One region of the Alkalicoccus luteus genome, then DNA from elsewhere that is predicted to be linked to it. Evidence: riboswitches for the same ligand, from Rfam matches in the RefSeq annotation. Region 1 holds a riboswitch; each other region holds the start of a gene.
What was found. A riboswitch is a leader RNA that binds a small molecule or an ion and turns the genes downstream of it on or off. The one in region 1 is predicted to bind thiamine pyrophosphate.
Positions count from the first base shown of each region.

Region 2: another riboswitch for thiamine pyrophosphate. It lies ahead of ACSZLD_RS12645 (thiamine phosphate synthase); the one in region 1 lies ahead of thiT (energy-coupled thiamine transporter ThiT).
Region 3: another riboswitch for thiamine pyrophosphate. It lies ahead of ACSZLD_RS12470 (YkoF family thiamine/hydroxymethylpyrimidine-binding protein); the one in region 1 lies ahead of thiT (energy-coupled thiamine transporter ThiT).
Region 4: another riboswitch for thiamine pyrophosphate. It lies ahead of tenA (thiaminase II); the one in region 1 lies ahead of thiT (energy-coupled thiamine transporter ThiT).

Region 1 is NZ_JBPZEY010000002.1:96,315-100,523, reverse strand. It holds gene ACSZLD_RS02720 (DAK2 domain-containing protein) at 1-452, opposite strand, end outside; gene ACSZLD_RS02715 (Asp23/Gls24 family envelope stress response protein) at 475-834, opposite strand; gene rpmB (50S ribosomal protein L28) at 1,069-1,257, shown strand; gene ACSZLD_RS02705 (thiamine diphosphokinase) at 1,347-1,979, opposite strand; gene thiT (energy-coupled thiamine transporter ThiT) at 1,976-2,527, opposite strand; TPP riboswitch at 2,602-2,706, opposite strand; gene rpe (ribulose-phosphate 3-epimerase) at 2,729-3,367, opposite strand; gene rsgA (ribosome small subunit-dependent GTPase A) at 3,370-4,209, opposite strand, start outside.
Region 2 is NZ_JBPZEY010000009.1:40,823-45,031, reverse strand. It holds gene cydC (thiol reductant ABC exporter subunit CydC) at 1-1,567, shown strand, start outside; TPP riboswitch at 1,618-1,728, shown strand; gene ACSZLD_RS12645 (thiamine phosphate synthase) at 1,803-2,375, shown strand; gene ACSZLD_RS12640 (NAD(P)/FAD-dependent oxidoreductase) at 2,363-3,412, shown strand; gene thiS (sulfur carrier protein ThiS) at 3,416-3,619, shown strand; gene ACSZLD_RS12630 (thiazole synthase) at 3,623-4,209, shown strand, end outside.
Region 3 is NZ_JBPZEY010000009.1:1,833-6,041, forward strand. It holds gene ACSZLD_RS12460 (ABC transporter ATP-binding protein) at 1-683, opposite strand, end outside; gene ACSZLD_RS12465 (ECF transporter S component) at 658-1,263, opposite strand; gene ACSZLD_RS12470 (YkoF family thiamine/hydroxymethylpyrimidine-binding protein) at 1,266-1,880, opposite strand; TPP riboswitch at 2,056-2,158, opposite strand; gene ACSZLD_RS12475 (N-formylglutamate amidohydrolase) at 2,298-3,134, opposite strand; gene ACSZLD_RS12480 (M20/M25/M40 family metallo-hydrolase) at 3,131-4,209, opposite strand, start outside.
Region 4 is NZ_JBPZEY010000009.1:108,176-112,384, forward strand. It holds gene ACSZLD_RS12965 (bile acid:sodium symporter family protein) at 431-1,396, opposite strand; gene ACSZLD_RS12970 (hypothetical protein) at 1,575-1,760, shown strand; gene tenA (thiaminase II) at 1,811-2,506, opposite strand; TPP riboswitch at 2,642-2,741, opposite strand; gene ACSZLD_RS12980 (hypothetical protein) at 2,790-3,575, opposite strand; gene ACSZLD_RS12985 (ABC transporter ATP-binding protein) at 3,575-4,209, opposite strand, start outside.

The DNA.
Region 1 (4,209 bases):
TCTTGGCCGGCGCTTTCTCTTCCTGCTGCTGCTGCATCTTTCGCAACAGTTAAAATCGTACCTTCAACCGGCTTCATGACAGCTTTGTAGGCCGTTTCCACGCCCTTATCAAATGCGTCAGCAAGATCCTTAGGAGCCAGTGTTTCTTTCTTTTCGACCGCTTTTGAAAAGCCTCTGAAAAGCTGGGACAGAATAACGCCCGAGTTCCCTCTCGCCCCCATAAGGAGGCCTTTTGCAAAGCTGGCTGCGACGCTTCCCGCATGGTTCTGATCGTTGTTCTTCACTTCCTGAATTCCGGATGTGATGGTTAGATTCATATTCGTCCCTGTATCGCCGTCCGGAACAGGGAATACGTTTAGTGCGTCAATCCGCTGCGAATTGGCAGACAGATTGGCGGCACCCTCCTGCATCATGGCAGCAAGTTTTTTTCCGTTAATTGTATTCATTGCCACGTATGTTCCTCCTGACATAAAACTAATTCGTAACTCTGACTCCGGAAACAAAAATATTGACCGAACTAACTTTCAACCCGAGCATCTGGCTCAGCTGGTATTTTACTTTTTGCTGAACATTATGCGCTACTTCGGAAATTTTCGTTCCATAGCTGACGATAATATACATATCAATGTGGATCTGTTCGCCTTCTTCCCGGATGACAACACCTCTCGCCAGATTTTCTTTACCAAGAAGATCCGTAATGCCATCTTTCAGCTGCTTCTGGGAAGCCATTCCGACAATGCCGTAGCAGTCCACTGCCGCACCGCCTGCGATAACAGCGACAACTTCTCTTGAAACATCAATATTTCCGTATTTCGTATTCATTTCAATCGTCATAGAAGGTAGTCCTCCTCAATGGGGGTATTTGGCTTTTCAGCTATCGTCATTTTACTATACGCATGACAGCTTGCATAGTTCGTGCACCCGTCTAAGAGAATAGCACAAAAGCTCCAAAAATGCGATATCATCTGTCAAGGTTCATTACTTGAAATTACTGCTTGAATTAAAAAATGTACAATGCTACAATATTCAGGTATGATCGATGCTAGTGAAATGAAGGAGGGAATGCATATGTCACGCAGATGTGTTATTACCGGCCGAGGGCCGTCTACAGGCAATAAACGATCCCACGCATTGAACGCTACAAAGCGTCGCTGGGGTGCTAACGTGCAAAAAGTCCGCATCATGGTGGACGGCAAGCCAAAGCGCGTTTACGTATCCGCCCGCGCTCTAAAATCAGGCAAAGTACAGCGCGTATAATCGCTAAAAAAAGCTTCCGCCCCGAAATGGGACGGAAGCTTTTTTCATTTGTCCAGCTCATGCTTGAACGGAAAAATTGACTGCCGGCTTCATGCATCGCCTGATTCGATGAAGTAAAGAAGCCCGTCGTTAAACGACACCTTCGCTTCACGGTGCGTCCATTCATTGCTGACGCTGAGCGATCGATGCCGATAAAGCGTAGCCTGTTGGAGCGGATACAGCAGCCCTGACGTCGTTACACCCGTTACGTTTTGCCCAAGCGGGATCAGCGATACATACTTATGGCCGCGTGTTCGAAGCTGATGCGTGCCCGGACGAAGGAGCTGCACCGAGTAGTGCTCTTCCTCGATTACGGTTTGCTCTGGCGAGGCTTCCAGCAAAAACAAGGCAGACAGTGTATGATCCAATCTTCCTCCGCCCGCTCCGGTTATAATCAGCGGCATTCCCTCTGCTCGCTGCAGCGCAAGCTCCAGATCTGTCCAGTTTTTCGCTGGAGGATGACCCTCGATCTGTTCAGCCAGTTCTGCAATCTGCATCTTTTGTTCGGGCGTCACACTGTCAAAGTCTCCAACAGCTCGTACCATGCGGATGCCGCAGGCAGCTGCACACGCTGCCCCTCGGTCAACTCCAATAACATCAGCTTCCGGATAAAAACGAACCAGCCGGGACAGATGCCTTTCGGTCAGCTCAGGGCTGCCCCCGGCAATGATAACAGGATTCATACTGATCTTCCCTCAGGCTGCAAAATTCTGCCGCCTTTTTTTAATAAAAAGATGGTCACGATCAAAATTAAAAGAAGAGATGGCCCTAAATACCCTAAATTATAGAGAAACGAATACAAGGCGACCGGGGTACCTTCAGGAGCAAACTCTCCAAACCAGATAACACCTGCACTAAAATGAGCAGCAAATCGGAGAGCCACTGCAAGAGCAATTCCAGCAATCACTGCCCCAATCACTCTCCTCCCTCCAAACCAGGCACTGAAAAAGGCAGCCGTACCAACAAGTCCAAAAGCTACAGGATACTCCAGGATCGCCTGAGACCAATGGACGACATAAGGTCCAGTCATTAAGTTCAGCAGTCCGAACACAATGCCACACGCGATTCCTGCAGCCGGACCTCTTCGGAACGACAACAGAATTATTGGCAGCATAGCTAGGTTCACAGATCCTCCAAACGGCATCGTAAATAGTGTAATAAAGCTTAAAATCAGCGCTAGCGCAGCCATAAAAGCTGTTTCAATCATTATAACTATTTTAGTTGAACGCACGTGCGTCACCCTTTCTTTTTTGCAGCGCAGAAAGGCCGCATCCTCAGGATACGGCCAACTCAGAAGCATCTGGCTTCTGATCGATCCCACATCCCTGCGCAAGCATTAACTTACAGGTTCACTGGGTCGGTGCTGCTCTGCACCCTCTCAGCCGTTACAAGGCTCCCCATGCGTTTTTATCATTCAGTTAAACTAATCCGTTCAGGAACGAAGGGATTTCATCGCTTGTTTTCTGTCCGACGCTTGAAAAAATGCAGACCCTGCTACTAATACATCTGCACCTGCTTCCCGGCAAAGCTTTGCAGTATCTGCGTTGACCCCTCCGTCTACCTCTATTTCCATAGCCGCTGGTTTTATCTCACTTGCTCGCTTCATTTTATCCAGCACAGATGGTATGAAAGTCTGACCTCCAAAGCCTGGATTCACGGTCATCAACAGCAGAAGATCGAGCTCGTCCATGACTTCCTCTACCATACTCAACGGACTGCCTGGATTTAAAACAGCGCCCGCTTTTACCCCTCGTCCCTTAATTTGCTGAATCGTCCGGTGTAAATGTGGACATGCTTCAGCATGCACGCTGATAATATCCGCCCCCGCGTCAGCAAAAGCATCAACGTACCTTTCCGGGTTTTCAATCATCAAATGCACATCAAGCGGCAGACTCGTATGCGGACGAACCGCTTCAACGATCAGCGGTCCAATCGTAATATTCGGAACGAAACGGCCGTCCATTACATCAATATGAATGTAGTCGGCTCCTGCTGCTTCGGCTTCCTTTATTTCGGACCCAAGCGCAGCAAAGTCTGCAGCCAGAATCGATGGCGCAATCTTCTCAGTCATTGTCAGTACCTCCGTTTTCTATTGGCTATTTCTTCATAAAACTGCTGATAACTATGATAGCGGAAAGCTGCAATGTCTCCCGTATCAACAGCCTGCTTTACCGCACACCCGGGTTCATTTAAATGGGTGCATCCTCTGAACTTGCAGTCATTGATCCGTGCTGCCATTTCTGGATACATGGCACTTAGCGTCTCCGTTTCGACATGGCGGAAATCAAGTGAACTGAACCCGGGTGTATCGGCAACAAATCCCTGATTGGGCATATGAATCAGTTCAACATGACGAGTCGTATGCTTGCCGCGGTTCAGACTCTTTGAAATAGCTGCAGTTTCCAGATTCAATTCTGGTTTAAGCGCGTTAAGAATGGATGATTTTCCAACCCCTGACTGCCCGGCAAAAACGGAAAGCCGTCCTGACAGAACTGGCAGCAGCTCCTCTACCTGGCCGGAAAGTTCAGAGGACGTGATAATAACACGGTAGCCGGCCTGCTCGTATGCAGGCAGATAAGGCTCTGCTTTATCCAACCCAAGATCTGCTTTTGAGACGCAGATAACTGACTCCAGCTCTGCTGCTTCGGTATGGACCAGAAACTTATCAAGCAGCAGCGGGCTAAAATCAGGCTCTTTAGCTGAAAAAACGAGAATAGCCTGATCAATATTTGCGATTGGAGGCCTGAACAGTTCACTCGTTCGTGCCTCGACCGCTAGAATATATCCATCAGTCGGGTTTTCTGCTTCAAATTCAACCATATCTCCTACGAGCGGCGTAATGTTTTTCTTGCGAAAGTTTCCTCGTGCGCGGCATTGTATCGTTTGTCCCTCCGACTCTACGTAATAAAATCC
Region 2 (4,209 bases), on a different contig from region 1:
CGAACCACCGCTATATGTTCTGACGGTGACGATTGCGCTGCTCAAACTATTCAGCTTTACGCGAGGGCTCAGCCGCTACGGAGAAAGGCTGTATTCACACCGGGCGACGTTTACCATGCTGAGCAGCGTTAGAACGCATTTCTTTCGGCAGATTGCACCGCTTGCTCCGCGGATTACGCACCGGTTTCAAAGCGGAGATCTCTTATCCCGGATCGTCGGGGATGTTGAAAGCTTGCAGAACTATTTTCTGCGTGTCTTTTATCCGCCGGTCGTGATGGGTGCTGTGTTTACAGCAACGGTCGCCTTTACGGTGTTTTTTTCACCGGCAGCCGCTGCACTGCTCGTCGGCGGAGTGCTACTGGCAGGATGGATCCTTCCGACTGTTTACCGGAAACGGCAGCAGCGCGCGTCGGCCGGTATTCGTTCTGCTAGAGGCAAGCTGTCAACCGATGCTGCAGAGTTTTTCTACGGCTACCAGGACTTGAAGCTGTTTCAAAAGCTGGACGCGAAAGAGGCCGAGCTGCTTGAAGCGGCGGACAGCTACGTTGGCAAGCAGCGTCAGGCTGCGGGGAGCAGACTGGCGGGGCTTACGTGGAATCAAAGCACGGCGTTTCTTATCTCCTGGCTGATTCTTGTAACCGGTGTTGTCATGACAGCGAATGGAACACTTGATGGGGTCTACTTGGCAATGCTGATGATGATCAGTTTGACCGTATTTGAAAACGCGGTGCCGATGGCCCAGTATCCTTCTTATGCCGAGGAGAGCCGGCAGGCAGCCGGACGTCTGAACGAAGCGATTGAGGAAGAACTGCAGGATCAGCCTGAGCGAAGCGCAGCTGTGCTGCAGCAGGCAGACGTTCCAATCGTGTTTGACTCTGTCAGCTTTACGTATCCGAATGAAGCACGTCCAGTGCTGAAAGACGTTTCCTTTGAGCTTCCGAGTGGTTCACGAACGGCAGTAGTAGGCGCGAGCGGATCAGGAAAATCAACATTAGCACAGCTGATGCTCGGCATTTACCTGCCGGATAAAGGCACTATCCGCTATGGTGAGGCATCCACCTCCAGCTTGGATGAAACGACCATTTGGCCGCATGTCAATGCACAGCTGCAAGAGCAGCATTTCTTTGCCGGAACTGTTCGGGACAATCTATTCAGCAACGGGGCAGATGAAACGGAGTTGCAGCAAGTACTGGAGCGCGTCCGTCTCGGATATTTAAGCTTGGATACCGTGCTGCAGGAACGTGCTGCGAACCTGTCGGGCGGCGAGCGCCGAAGACTCGGTACAGCGAGACTGTTGCTGCGGGAGAAGCCGGTTTGGATTTTGGATGAACCTGCAGCTTCGGTGGATGCAGCTACGGCAGCAGAAGTAGGCATGGAAGTGGAACGGGCCTCAGCCGGCAGTACGCTTTTTGTCATTTCCCATGACTTAAATGGACTGGAAGCGATGGATCAGATTCTTGTCATGGAAGAAGGCAGGCTGGTTGAATCGGGCTCCTATCAGGAGCTCATGCATCAGCGCGGCGTCTTCTACCAAATGAAGCAGGTAGAAGCAGACGTTGTAGCCTGAACGTTCGGATTGACAAAAGGCTCGGGTGCAACTAGACTGGAAATTAAATAGAAGCTCACTGGAGGTGCCCCATATGCAGGGGCTGAGATCGAAGCGGCGCTTTGGGACTCCCGGAACCTGATCCAGTTGATACTGGCGTAGGGAAGTGACGACAAGGGCACGTAATGTGACTGTTGAAGCGCTTTCCTGCATCCAGGGGAGCGCTTTTTGCATGTTGATAAAAGGGGGAAATGGCTTGGACCTTCACGCGGTGAGTACGGGCTTGATGCAGCCTGATCAGTTTTCAGAAGTGATTACACAGCTGAATGGACGTTTTGACGCCGTGCATCTGAGAGAACCATCGTGGACAGCGGAACAAAGCAGCGCCTTTTTTCAATGGTTTTTACAAGAGGCTTTTACGATAAAGCTGATTGTGAATAAGAAGACAACGGGCTGGGAACTGTGGAAAGGAACCATTCACTCCCCGTCTGACAGCACCGTCGAACGCGGTGGAGGGATGTCGATCCACAGCTTGGGAGAGCTTTCGAAGGCAGAGAACGAGCAAGCAGTTTATACGGTCAGCGGACCGGTTCTGCCTCCATTCAGCGCGCCCAAACAGGTGTTGCCGCTTCATGTCCAGCAGCACATTTTAAGCCGTGCGTCGATCCCTGTGATCGGAATCGGAGGTGCTGAACGCTCGACGCTGAAGCAGTTTCACGAGCGAGGGTACGCCGGTGCCTGTTTTTTGTCAGCGGTGATGCTGGCACCGCATCCCGGTGAGGCTGCAGCAGAAATTCGAAAGGAGCGTGATCGTCTATGTATGATCTGATCGTAATTGGTGGAGGAGTCAACGGTATGGCGCCTGCCGTGCACGCCGCGCGAAAAGGGATGAAGACAGTCGTTTTGGAACGGGATAAACCGGGGGCAGGGGCCTCTTCAGCTGCTGCTGGTATGCTTGGTGCTTCGACCGAATGGCTTCCGGATGAGTCCGTCAGATCCTATGCTGAATCGGCACGTGATTATTTGAAGAGCTGGGTCCCGGATTTAGAGAAGCAGACAGGCGTGAAGGCGGGATTATTGAACACAGGAGCATGGAGACTTGCGTATACGGATCAGGGGCAGGAAGAGTTGAGGGCTCATGCGGATAAGGCCGGCCTCACTTGTGTAGATGCTCCGGAATTAGCGGGTGTTCACCAAGCGCTTTCTGGTATTTCATTTCCAAGTGAAGCGCAGGTGGAAGCAACTGCTTACTTGAACACCTTACGTGCAGCGGCGGACGCAGAAGGGGTGAAGGTGATCTATCCTGCTCAGGCAACAAGCATCACGGCGGAAAATACGCTCTGGAGCGTAACGGCTGCCGGAGAAACATACGTCGGACGACACGTACTCTATGCTGGCGGAATAGGCCCCGCACCTTGTCCGGGAATGCCGGAAATGGTTCCGGTAAAAGGAGAATGCCTCCGCTTTAAGCCGGAAGCTCCCATACTGGATACGGTGATTGTTACAGAAACGGTTTATCTCGTGCCGAAAGCCGATGGATCAGTTATTTGCGGTGCGACAGAAACGCCCTATGACACGACACTGCACGTTCACGCTGCGTCCGAAGAATGGCTCCTCAAAGAAGCTGAAAGAATTTGTCCGGAGCTTTCAGGTGGAGCAGTTAAACAAAGGTGGGCTGGCGTGAGGCCGAAAAGTGTTCGCGGAAGACCCGCCATTGGTCGATTAGCTGCCGGTCTTTATGTGAACACCGGCCATTACCGCAATGGAATTTTGTTTTCAGGCTACACGGGAAAGCTGCTGGCAGAAGCGTGCAGCTCTGGACGGGTGCCCGAAGCACTGCAGCCATTCAATCCGGAAGGAGACTAACAGATGAACGTGATCGTAAACGGGAAAACGAAAGAGCTGACAAAAGAGACGGAAACGATAGCTGATGTGCTCGCGTCACTTGAAGTAAACGGAAAGCGCACGGCGGTTGAACAAAACGGAACTATTTTGCGGAGAGACGAGTGGGAAAGCCAGCCGGTTAGAGATGGAGATCAGCTGGAAATCGTACATTTTGTAGGAGGAGGATGACGCATGCTTCAAGTAGGAAACTATCAGCTTCAGTCACGGCTGATGCTCGGAACAGGTAAATACCGCAATACAGAAGAACAGCAAGCGGCAGTAACCGCTTCCGGAACCGAAGTGCTTACGTTCGCAGTGAGGCGCATTGATTTGGAGACGGCAGATCAGGACGTATTTGCCGGCTTGGACCTTGACAAGTATCATATGCTTCCCAATACAGCTGGAGCCTCTACAGCAGAAGAAGCGGTCCGGACAGCAGAACTCGCTCGTGCAGCAGGACTTTGTGACATGGTAAAGGTAGAGGTGATCGGCTGCAGCCGGACGCTGATGCCGGATCCGATTGAAACAATGAAGGCGTCTGAAGCGCTTCTGCAAAAGGGCTTTACCGTGCTCGCCTACACGTCAGATGATATCGTGCTTGCAAAACGTCTGGAAGCCCTTGGGTGCCATGCTGTGATGCCGGCAGCCTCCCCGATCGGCTCCGGACTTGGTATTTTAAATCCGTATAACTTAAAAATAATTACAGAAGAGCTCGACTGTCCTGTTATTGTGGACGCAGGACTGGGCGGGGCAGCTGATGTCTGTTTAGCAATGGAGCT
Region 3 (4,209 bases), on a different contig from region 1:
CCGGCTGCAAGAAACACGGCCCGGTCTAGAAGGGACAGCCAGCGGTCAGCCTGATGCTCGATAATCAACACCGTACAGCCGCGTGATCGGCGGATTCGGCCGATCAGCTCTACCAGCTCTTCTCCTGAAGCTGGATCAAGATTGGCCGCCGGTTCATCGACGATCAGCACCTCCGGATCAAGAAGCAGCACGGAAGCAAGCGCAATCTTCTGCTTCTGGCCGCCGGACAGCTCATGAATAGCCCGGTGGCGAAAGTCGGTCATGTCTGTTTCTCTCAGCACATGATCGATTCGTTCGTCCATTACGTCTCGTGGAGCGGCAATATTTTCGAGCACAAACGCCAGCTCGTCTTCCACACTGATCATACAGAACTGACTCTCCGGGTCCTGAAACAAGACGCCGATGTGCTGTGCTGCTTCCCCTTTCCTATAGCTGGAAAGCGGTCGTCCATGCAGCCGGACCTCGCCGCGCATCGTTCCTTCCACCGCTTCTGGATAGAGTCCGTTCATGATCAGAGCGAGCGTGCTTTTCCCGCTCCCGCTCGCGCCTCCGATCAGGCAGCATTCGCCTGCCTGAAATTGAAGACTGATATCGTGAAGAAGCGGAGCTTCTTCTTCATAGGCAAAGCTGACGCGCTTCAGCTCTATGACAGGAGGTTTAGGATGCTTTTCGAATCCGTCCATGCTGTTTCACCTTCCCTAATGCATAGCCTCTGAGCACCCCCGTCTTGGCGAGCTGATCGCTGATCCATTTTCCGAGTACGCCGGCGAGCAGCGCACCGCTTGCCAATCTGACGAGCAGCGTTGCAATAATCAAGCCTGCCGGAAGTGCAGCCAGGCCGGACTGGAACCAGCCCCAGGCGTAGCTGAACAGCGCAGCGGACATCCCCGCTGCAATAAGCACCCAGAGGGAATAATTTTTCCATTTTGTCGCTGCAAACGCAGCTTCGGCACCGAGCCCCTGAATCGCCGCAGAAATGATCAACTGTGGGCCTGCCGGGCTCCCGACCAGCACCTGTACCGTGCCTGCTATCAGCTCCGACCAGAACGCAGCGCCCTTTTTCCGGATGATGTAGGCCGCTACAATGGAAACGATAAACCAAATTCCAAAAATCAGCTCATAGCCGAACGGCGCGAGGCCGAACGGCATGAGTGCATTTCGCAGACCTTGACCGAAGAAGTAAAAGCCGAGATAAATAAAGGCAAATACGACGCCGAGAATGGACATCAGGACAATTTCTTTCAGCTTCCAGTCTCTAAGCAGCATCAGCCGTTCCTCTCATTGTCTTTTTTCGACGGGCTGTTCGCAGATACTGTGGCGGTCATCGTTACGTGTCCGTGCGAGCTCGACTGCGCTGTATCAACAAATATTTCTTCAAGTGTCCCGAACACCTCATTCGCTGATCCATCGAGCCGTGACGCATAATGAACGCCTTTCGTAAACGTACCGTGCTCTTTTGCCGTTTCAACCTGGTCGGCAATGACTTGCATATACTCCGGGTTGTTCATTGGATATAGGGCGAAATGGGTCGCTGCTTCTACGTTTGTGTCGGCCGATGCTTCTTTATTCAAGCGCACGCCGTCTTCTGACATATACGTGTCGCCCTCACTGTCTCCAGGACAGCCGATCGAAAACGTACCGTTAAACACCGTGTGCGTGCCGTTTTTTGCCGCTTGTACGAATACAGCTTCAGCGACATCAAAAACGTGCTCACTCCTGCCGCGGACACAGGTCGTAATATCATCTGTCTGCATCCATACTTTCGACGTATCAACCTCTTGCAAAGCGGATTTGATAATGTCCGCAAACTGATCGGACATCGGATATACCGCAAAGCGCACTCCTACAATTCTGCTTGTTCCACAACTGACCTGACTCATTGAAACATTCCTCCAGCCGGCGGCGAACGCCAGATTATTTTACGATTCGAACGAAAAAAAGACAGTCCCCCCGCGGGACTGTCTTACATGCTGAAAATTCATTTATTCTGACAGGCGGCACCGAAAAAAAAGAGCATCTTCATGATCAGTCTCAGAAGATGCAGGTAACCGGCAAAGAAAGCCGCCTGCACTTCCCCACGCTGGTATTATCCAGTTCGGGTTCAAAGGGTTAACGGGAAGACCCGTCTCTCAGCATTGCAGCACCCCCAGTGCGTTCCGTATCGAATTGTAGTTTCATTGTACCCTTTCAAGCGGTACTCTGTAAAGCCCGCTGCCGAAAAGCACCTCTTCCCTGCGAACAAACCCGGCCCTTGCAGCAAAGCGAGAGCCTGCTGCAGGCTCCTATTGTCTGATCGTTTAGGAAGCAGGTTCTTCCCCCGCCTCAGGCTGCGCAGGTGCTGCCACTCGCTCCAGTACAAGGAGCAGTTTGTCACGAAGCTTCGTCAGCCGCTCCAGATCAGCAGCGGACGGGACGGGACCCGCTGCAGCCGGCAGGTACAGGCGCCTGTTCAGCTCAAGCTGTATCCACGGAATATCTGTCCGCGGTCCGTGCAGCTGCGTAATGTACCCGCCTCTGAACGGGGCGTTTACAAGCACAAGCGGGATTCCTTCTACCATTTCATCTGCAAACTCCCGTTCCAGCTCCTGCTTAAACAGCTGCATGAATTCCGGCGGCGCCGTGATCGTCTCTGTCTCTCTGCCTCCGCCTGCACTGCCGCGGTTGCTGATGCACATTAACGGACGCTGTTCCCACGTATTGCCGTCCTTAGCCGGTCCAATGTCCAGCATCGTATGGCAATCCACTGCAAAACGCAGCCCTTCTTCACTAGATGCATGCATCAGCTTTTGATGATACGGAGCATGTACGGCTTCAATCAGACTATTCGTTTCCTCGTCGCTCAACGGTTCGCTCCACACCTGCTGGCCGTCGACAGTGAGCGTTTTGACAATTCCGTCCGGATTTGCTGGAGGACGGTCCGTCGGATCCCTGTTCAGGTCAATGACGACCCTGGCAGTATCAGCTGCCATAAACGTCTGCACGCTGCCGCGGAAATCAAACAGCTCCTGCGTCCACGTGTCGCCGTCACGAGCAACGTCCGCCTCGGACAGCAGCAGTCTTTCTTTTAAATGGTCCGGAATATGCGATCCCCCGTGAGGGACTGAAATCAAAATCGGAAGGAGAGCTTGCTTCATGTAGATTCCTCCTGCAGGTAAAGTGCTAACAGGACTGCCCGCTGTACAAGTTCACTTCGATGCATCGCCTCATCCGGCGTATACAGCCTTCTGCTTGCCGGTGAAAATCCGCAAATACACGGAATATTCTCCGGTACGACTCCGGACGCTGTCGCCAGCAAGCTTGATTCTGTTCCAAAAGGCAGCTGATAGGCCTTTGCCCAGTGCTCCAGCCGCTCCAACATCGGGTGACTCTTTTGCCGTCTCAGCGGCGGCCGGGCTGTGATTTGTTCAATGTACGTTTTCATTCCCGTACGACCTGGTCTGAACAGCTTTTTCATTTGTTCTTCTGCTTCTTCTGCCAGCTTATCGTCCAAATAAGTAACGGCAATCGTTGCTGTGACGCGATGCGGCATGAGGACGCTGTACCGTTCGGATTGAATATCCTGGACGGAGACAGCGATCTTTTTTCGGCGGCTGCTTAACTCACGCAGACTCGCTGTCTGATCCAGAAACCACGTAAGCACGTCAAGCGGCTGGCTTTTTCTGCCGATGCGCTCCGGGTCTCCCTCCGCAATGATGTGATAGTCACGTGAACCGCGGCGCTGATCGACGACTTTTCCTTCCACAAAGCCCGGCTGCAGCACGATAACATCCTCAGCCTCTGCCGCTGCTTTTTCGAGCATCGCAGAGGAATAGCGCATCCCGCGTCCTTCATCAGCATAAAAGAAAATACCCGTTTTCGTGCCCGCAAGCTTTTTCTCATCCTTCAGTGCCTTCAAGGCTGCAAGAGCTGTTGTAATTCCCGCGCGGCTGGAGGCGACCCCTTCGCCATAAATCCATTCCTGCTCCTTTCGAAACGAGAGCGGATAACCGGTTCGCTTCCCCGGCACATCGATCGGAACCACGAGAAGCGTTCCTCCTTTAAGACCTGCCTTCGTTTCCCACGTCCATGCCGACCTGCCGTTAGTCAGTTCGGGAACTTCCTTCAGCGACAGCTTTGCAAGCCGTTCCTCAAGCCGTTTCCGTACGCTGCTTAAGCCGACTGCATCCTCTGTTCTCGAGGAAAGATTCGTCCAGCTTTTCAGCTCTTCTT
Region 4 (4,209 bases), on a different contig from region 1:
ACAGTCGTATCTACCGATCGGAACGTTTTTCTCCAACAAACAAATCCATTTTCCCTTCGTGTCCGGCGGGGACGTGGAAGCCGCGCAGCCTGAAGATTCCGTGCCGCTCAGATCTGCGAGCGGCATCCACGCAAGAGCGGAGCCGGACTGGGCCTTGAAGGCTTCTTGTAAGAAGCCTGTGTCCGAGTGAAGCCGTGCCTTTCTTCCCTTCATACGGGATCACCCTGAGAAATAGCTGAAGGCCAGCCCACGGCAGGCTCGGTTAACAGAGGGGAAAGTCAACCAAACGAATAAATAATTAAGTTGAGACTTTTTCAACAGCCTGAAAACAAGGAAGGACATTATTCATATGTCACTTTTGCCTATCGGTCCTGCTGTTAGCTTTTCATTTTCAAGCCGCCCGCTGTTTTGCATGGTCAACACCGAAAAGCTATGACACGCGAGATTGTTGATTCAATGACTTCGGGTCCGGCTGCTTTCCACGGCTCCAATACGATACGAGTGCCGGGCCGGAGATGTTATGCCATACGGAAAAGATTGCACTAGGAAGTGCTGCAAGCGGACTGAAATGAGCCGTTGCGAGCGCTGCGCCTAAGCCGGAGTTTTGCATGCCTGTTTCAATGGAAACCGCCCTGCGCTTGGTTTCGTCAAGTCCGGCCCATTTAGCAGCCAGGTAGCCGAGGGCCAGTCCAGCCCCGTTATGCAAAATCACGGCTGCAAAAACGGCCGCTCCGGAAGTCACGATGTTTTCAGCATTAGCTGCGACAACACCTGAAACGATCAACATAATGGCGCCGACCGAAACCAACGGCAGTGCCGCCTGGCCTCTCTCGACAGCAGCCGGAAGAAATCTTGCTGCTAAAATCCCGAGTGCTATCGGAATCAAAATGACCTCCACAATCGACATGAACATATCACCTGCTCCGACCGGAAGCCATTGATTCGCAAGGAGAAAGACGATCAGCGGAGTAAACAGCGGTGCCAGCATCGTCGACACACTGGTCATCGCGACTGATACCGGTACATCTCCTTTTGAAAGATAAACCATCACGTTCGACGCTGTCCCGCCTGGACATGCTCCGACCAGCACCAGTCCTGCCGCAAGTTCAGGCGGCAAATTGAGCAGATAGGCAATGCCAAAGGCTGTCAGCGGCATGATCAGAAACTGTGCCAGCAGACCGATCGCAACCGGCATTGGCTGCTTGGCTACTACTTTAAAATCGGCAAGCTTCATCGTCGTTCCCATACCGAACATGACGATCCCCAGCAGAATAGTAATGTACGCACCGACCCAGGTAAACGTTGCCGGTGACAAATACGCAATAAATGCTACGACAAGAACGATCAGAGCAAAGTAGCGGCTGACTAATGCTCCGATTTGCTGAACAGCTTTCATGGATAAAAACTCCTTCTAACAATAAAATGTACCACGAAAAAAGAAAACAGCAGCCGCTTGGGCGCTGTTTTCAAACTCGCGTAAGTATTCTCACAGTGTAAATAATTCTGACAATATCCGCAATACCTTTTTCCATATTTCTGCTGTGATATGCTGGAGTGAGAAAGGGAGGCTTATCATGAACCTTGTGAAACCGCTGCTCTGGATCAATTTAATTGGCAGTCTCGCTGCTCTGATCGTTTACGCCGTGACAGCTGACCGCTTCAACTACCGAGATGATTTTCTTATTCTCGTCGGTCTTTTTGCCGGCGTAAGCGCTCTTGGTCTGCTGCTGAGCCGAAACCTGCCAAATGAAAAGCAATAATGAGCAAGGCACTGAATAAGAATCGTTTTTTCAGTGCCCTGTTCTGTCGTTTACAATGACGAGATGCTGCTTTGCAGTCGGACCGGCCATTCTTCCTGCTCATACGCCATCGTCCAGAATTGATGCTCAAGCTGGCTGCTTTTTAAAAAATGGGAGAGCATCAGCTCTTTTTCACGTTCTCCTGCCTGCTCCGCGCAGGCATCGATCTTCGCCATGAACGTTTCTGTGATCGTGCCGACTTCATCGTTTCCGTAAAAGCTGATCCAGTCGTAGAATGGGTGCTGCTTATCCGGATTAACCTCTGACTTCAGCTTGCGGCCGATTTCCCAGTATGTCCATGGACATGGAGCGAGCGCAGCAAGTGTTTCCCCAAGGCTGCCGTTAATGGACGCTTCCATCATATGGCGCGTATAGTGATGAGCCGTCGGTGCAAGCGGCGCTTTCTGTAAATCTTCATAGCGGACGCCTGCGACTTCACAGAAGTTATTGTGCGGATGAATTTCCTCATTCAGAACGAAGCCGATCTGCTCCTGAAAAAACGTCATATCCTCTCTGGTTGTGCATTTGGAAACGGCGAGACCATAGATCCGGCAGAAGGTGGTCAAGTATTCATAATCCTGCATGACGTAGTGGATCAGTGCCTGCTTTGGCACATTCCCCTCCCCGATTCCTTTTACAAACGGGTGCTCAAAAATCGCATTGAAAATAGGGTCTGCTTCCTGTCTCAGCTTTTCTGAAAATCGCATTGTGTAGGCCCTCCTGATTATTCCGGCGTACCGGATGATTTGGACGAACACCCACTCTCCGGACACGAAAAAAGTGCTTCTCAGTCCGGAGAAAGAGAAGCACCTGAAAGCGTAAACGGTCTTCACGCGACCATTTCAGACACATTCCCACTTTCCTCCGCTGGTATCAACCAGATCAGGTTCAAAGGGTCCGGCGTAAGCCGTCTCAGCCTTTTGGGCTCCCCTAGTGGATATTCTGTTTTCACTGTATCAAAATTCCCAGCTGTTTACAACTGTTTCCTGGTTAGGCCTGAACAAAGCGGTCCATCAGCCACGAAAACAGGGCAATAACGGCAGTAATCGCAAGCAGTTCGAACGCAATTTCTCCAGCGAATAAATAAATGCCTTCTTCTACTTCCAGCTGAAAAGTCGCACTTCCCACAACAGCCTCTTGAAGCTGCGCCTCCGCATCAAACAGCTGTCCGTGCCGAAACATCGCTTCATAGACCGGCATCTGCGTAAATCGCATAATTGCATACACAAACACACCCCAGACGGCGATACCGACTGCCCAGCCAAACGGCTTGATGATTCGCATCATCAAAATGGTAAACACCGCTCCTAATCCAAGCGTAATCCCAACTGACATCAGCAGGCCGAGGAGCAGCGGATACAGTGCCCGCAACGCATCAGAGATTACGGCAATCCCGTTCTCTTCCACTTGCTGCGCATGTTCGCCAAAGAGACTGAGTGTCCAAAAACCGACGGCCGTCAGCAGCACTACCGAGATCAGAAACTGTGTGAATCCTACCGCGAGCTTCGAGGTGACGAGCTTCCAGCCGGATGCCGGGATATTCAGCCACGTCCACTGCGTTTTTCCTTTCCATTCTCCATGGAATGAGAGTGCCCAGACGAGAAACAGGAACACCGTATGAATTCCAACGCTTAAAAATCCAAGTAAAATACTGTAGCCGGATCCGGTAAAGGCAAAGTAAATCATCGCGGCATATGCGAGCAGAAGAATGCCCATGATGACGGCGAATCGCGGGATACTTTCCTGCCATTCCTTTTTCCATAGCGATAACCACATTAGACCGTCACCTCCCGCAGAACGTCTATCAGTGATTTCCGTTTCTCTTCTTTCAGGTCCTCGACGTTCCGGTCGACAACGATTCGGCCTTCGTGCACGATCAGTACATGATCGAGAAACGGTTCAAGCTCTTTTACTTCGTGGCTTGTGATCAGGCAGAGCTGGCGGTCGACGTCCAGATGCGTCACGATCAGCTTGAGAATGTCTTCCCGCACTAGCGGGTCCATCCCGGAGAGTGGTTCATCCAGACAGAGCACAGGTGTTTTCCTTGCCATCGTTACCGCGAGCTTTACCCGCGCTTTGTTTCCGCGCGAAAGCTCTTTGACTTTATCAGACTCATGCAGCTTCATTTCCTTCAGCAGCGTCATGGCAAGCTCTTGGTCAAAGTCGGGATACACTCCTGCTGCAAATGAGACGGTGCCTTTAATCGTCATGTAATCGTAAAGCGAATCCTCCTCCGAGAGGTAAGCGGCAACCGCGCCGCTTTTTCGACCTGCTTGTTCACCATTCAGCTCGACTGATCCGCTGCTGGGACGGATCAATCCGCAAATCAGCTTTAAAAGCGTTGATTTGCCGCTCCCGTTCGGTCCGATGATACCGGTGATGCCGGCTTTCGGCAACTGAATTTCCAATT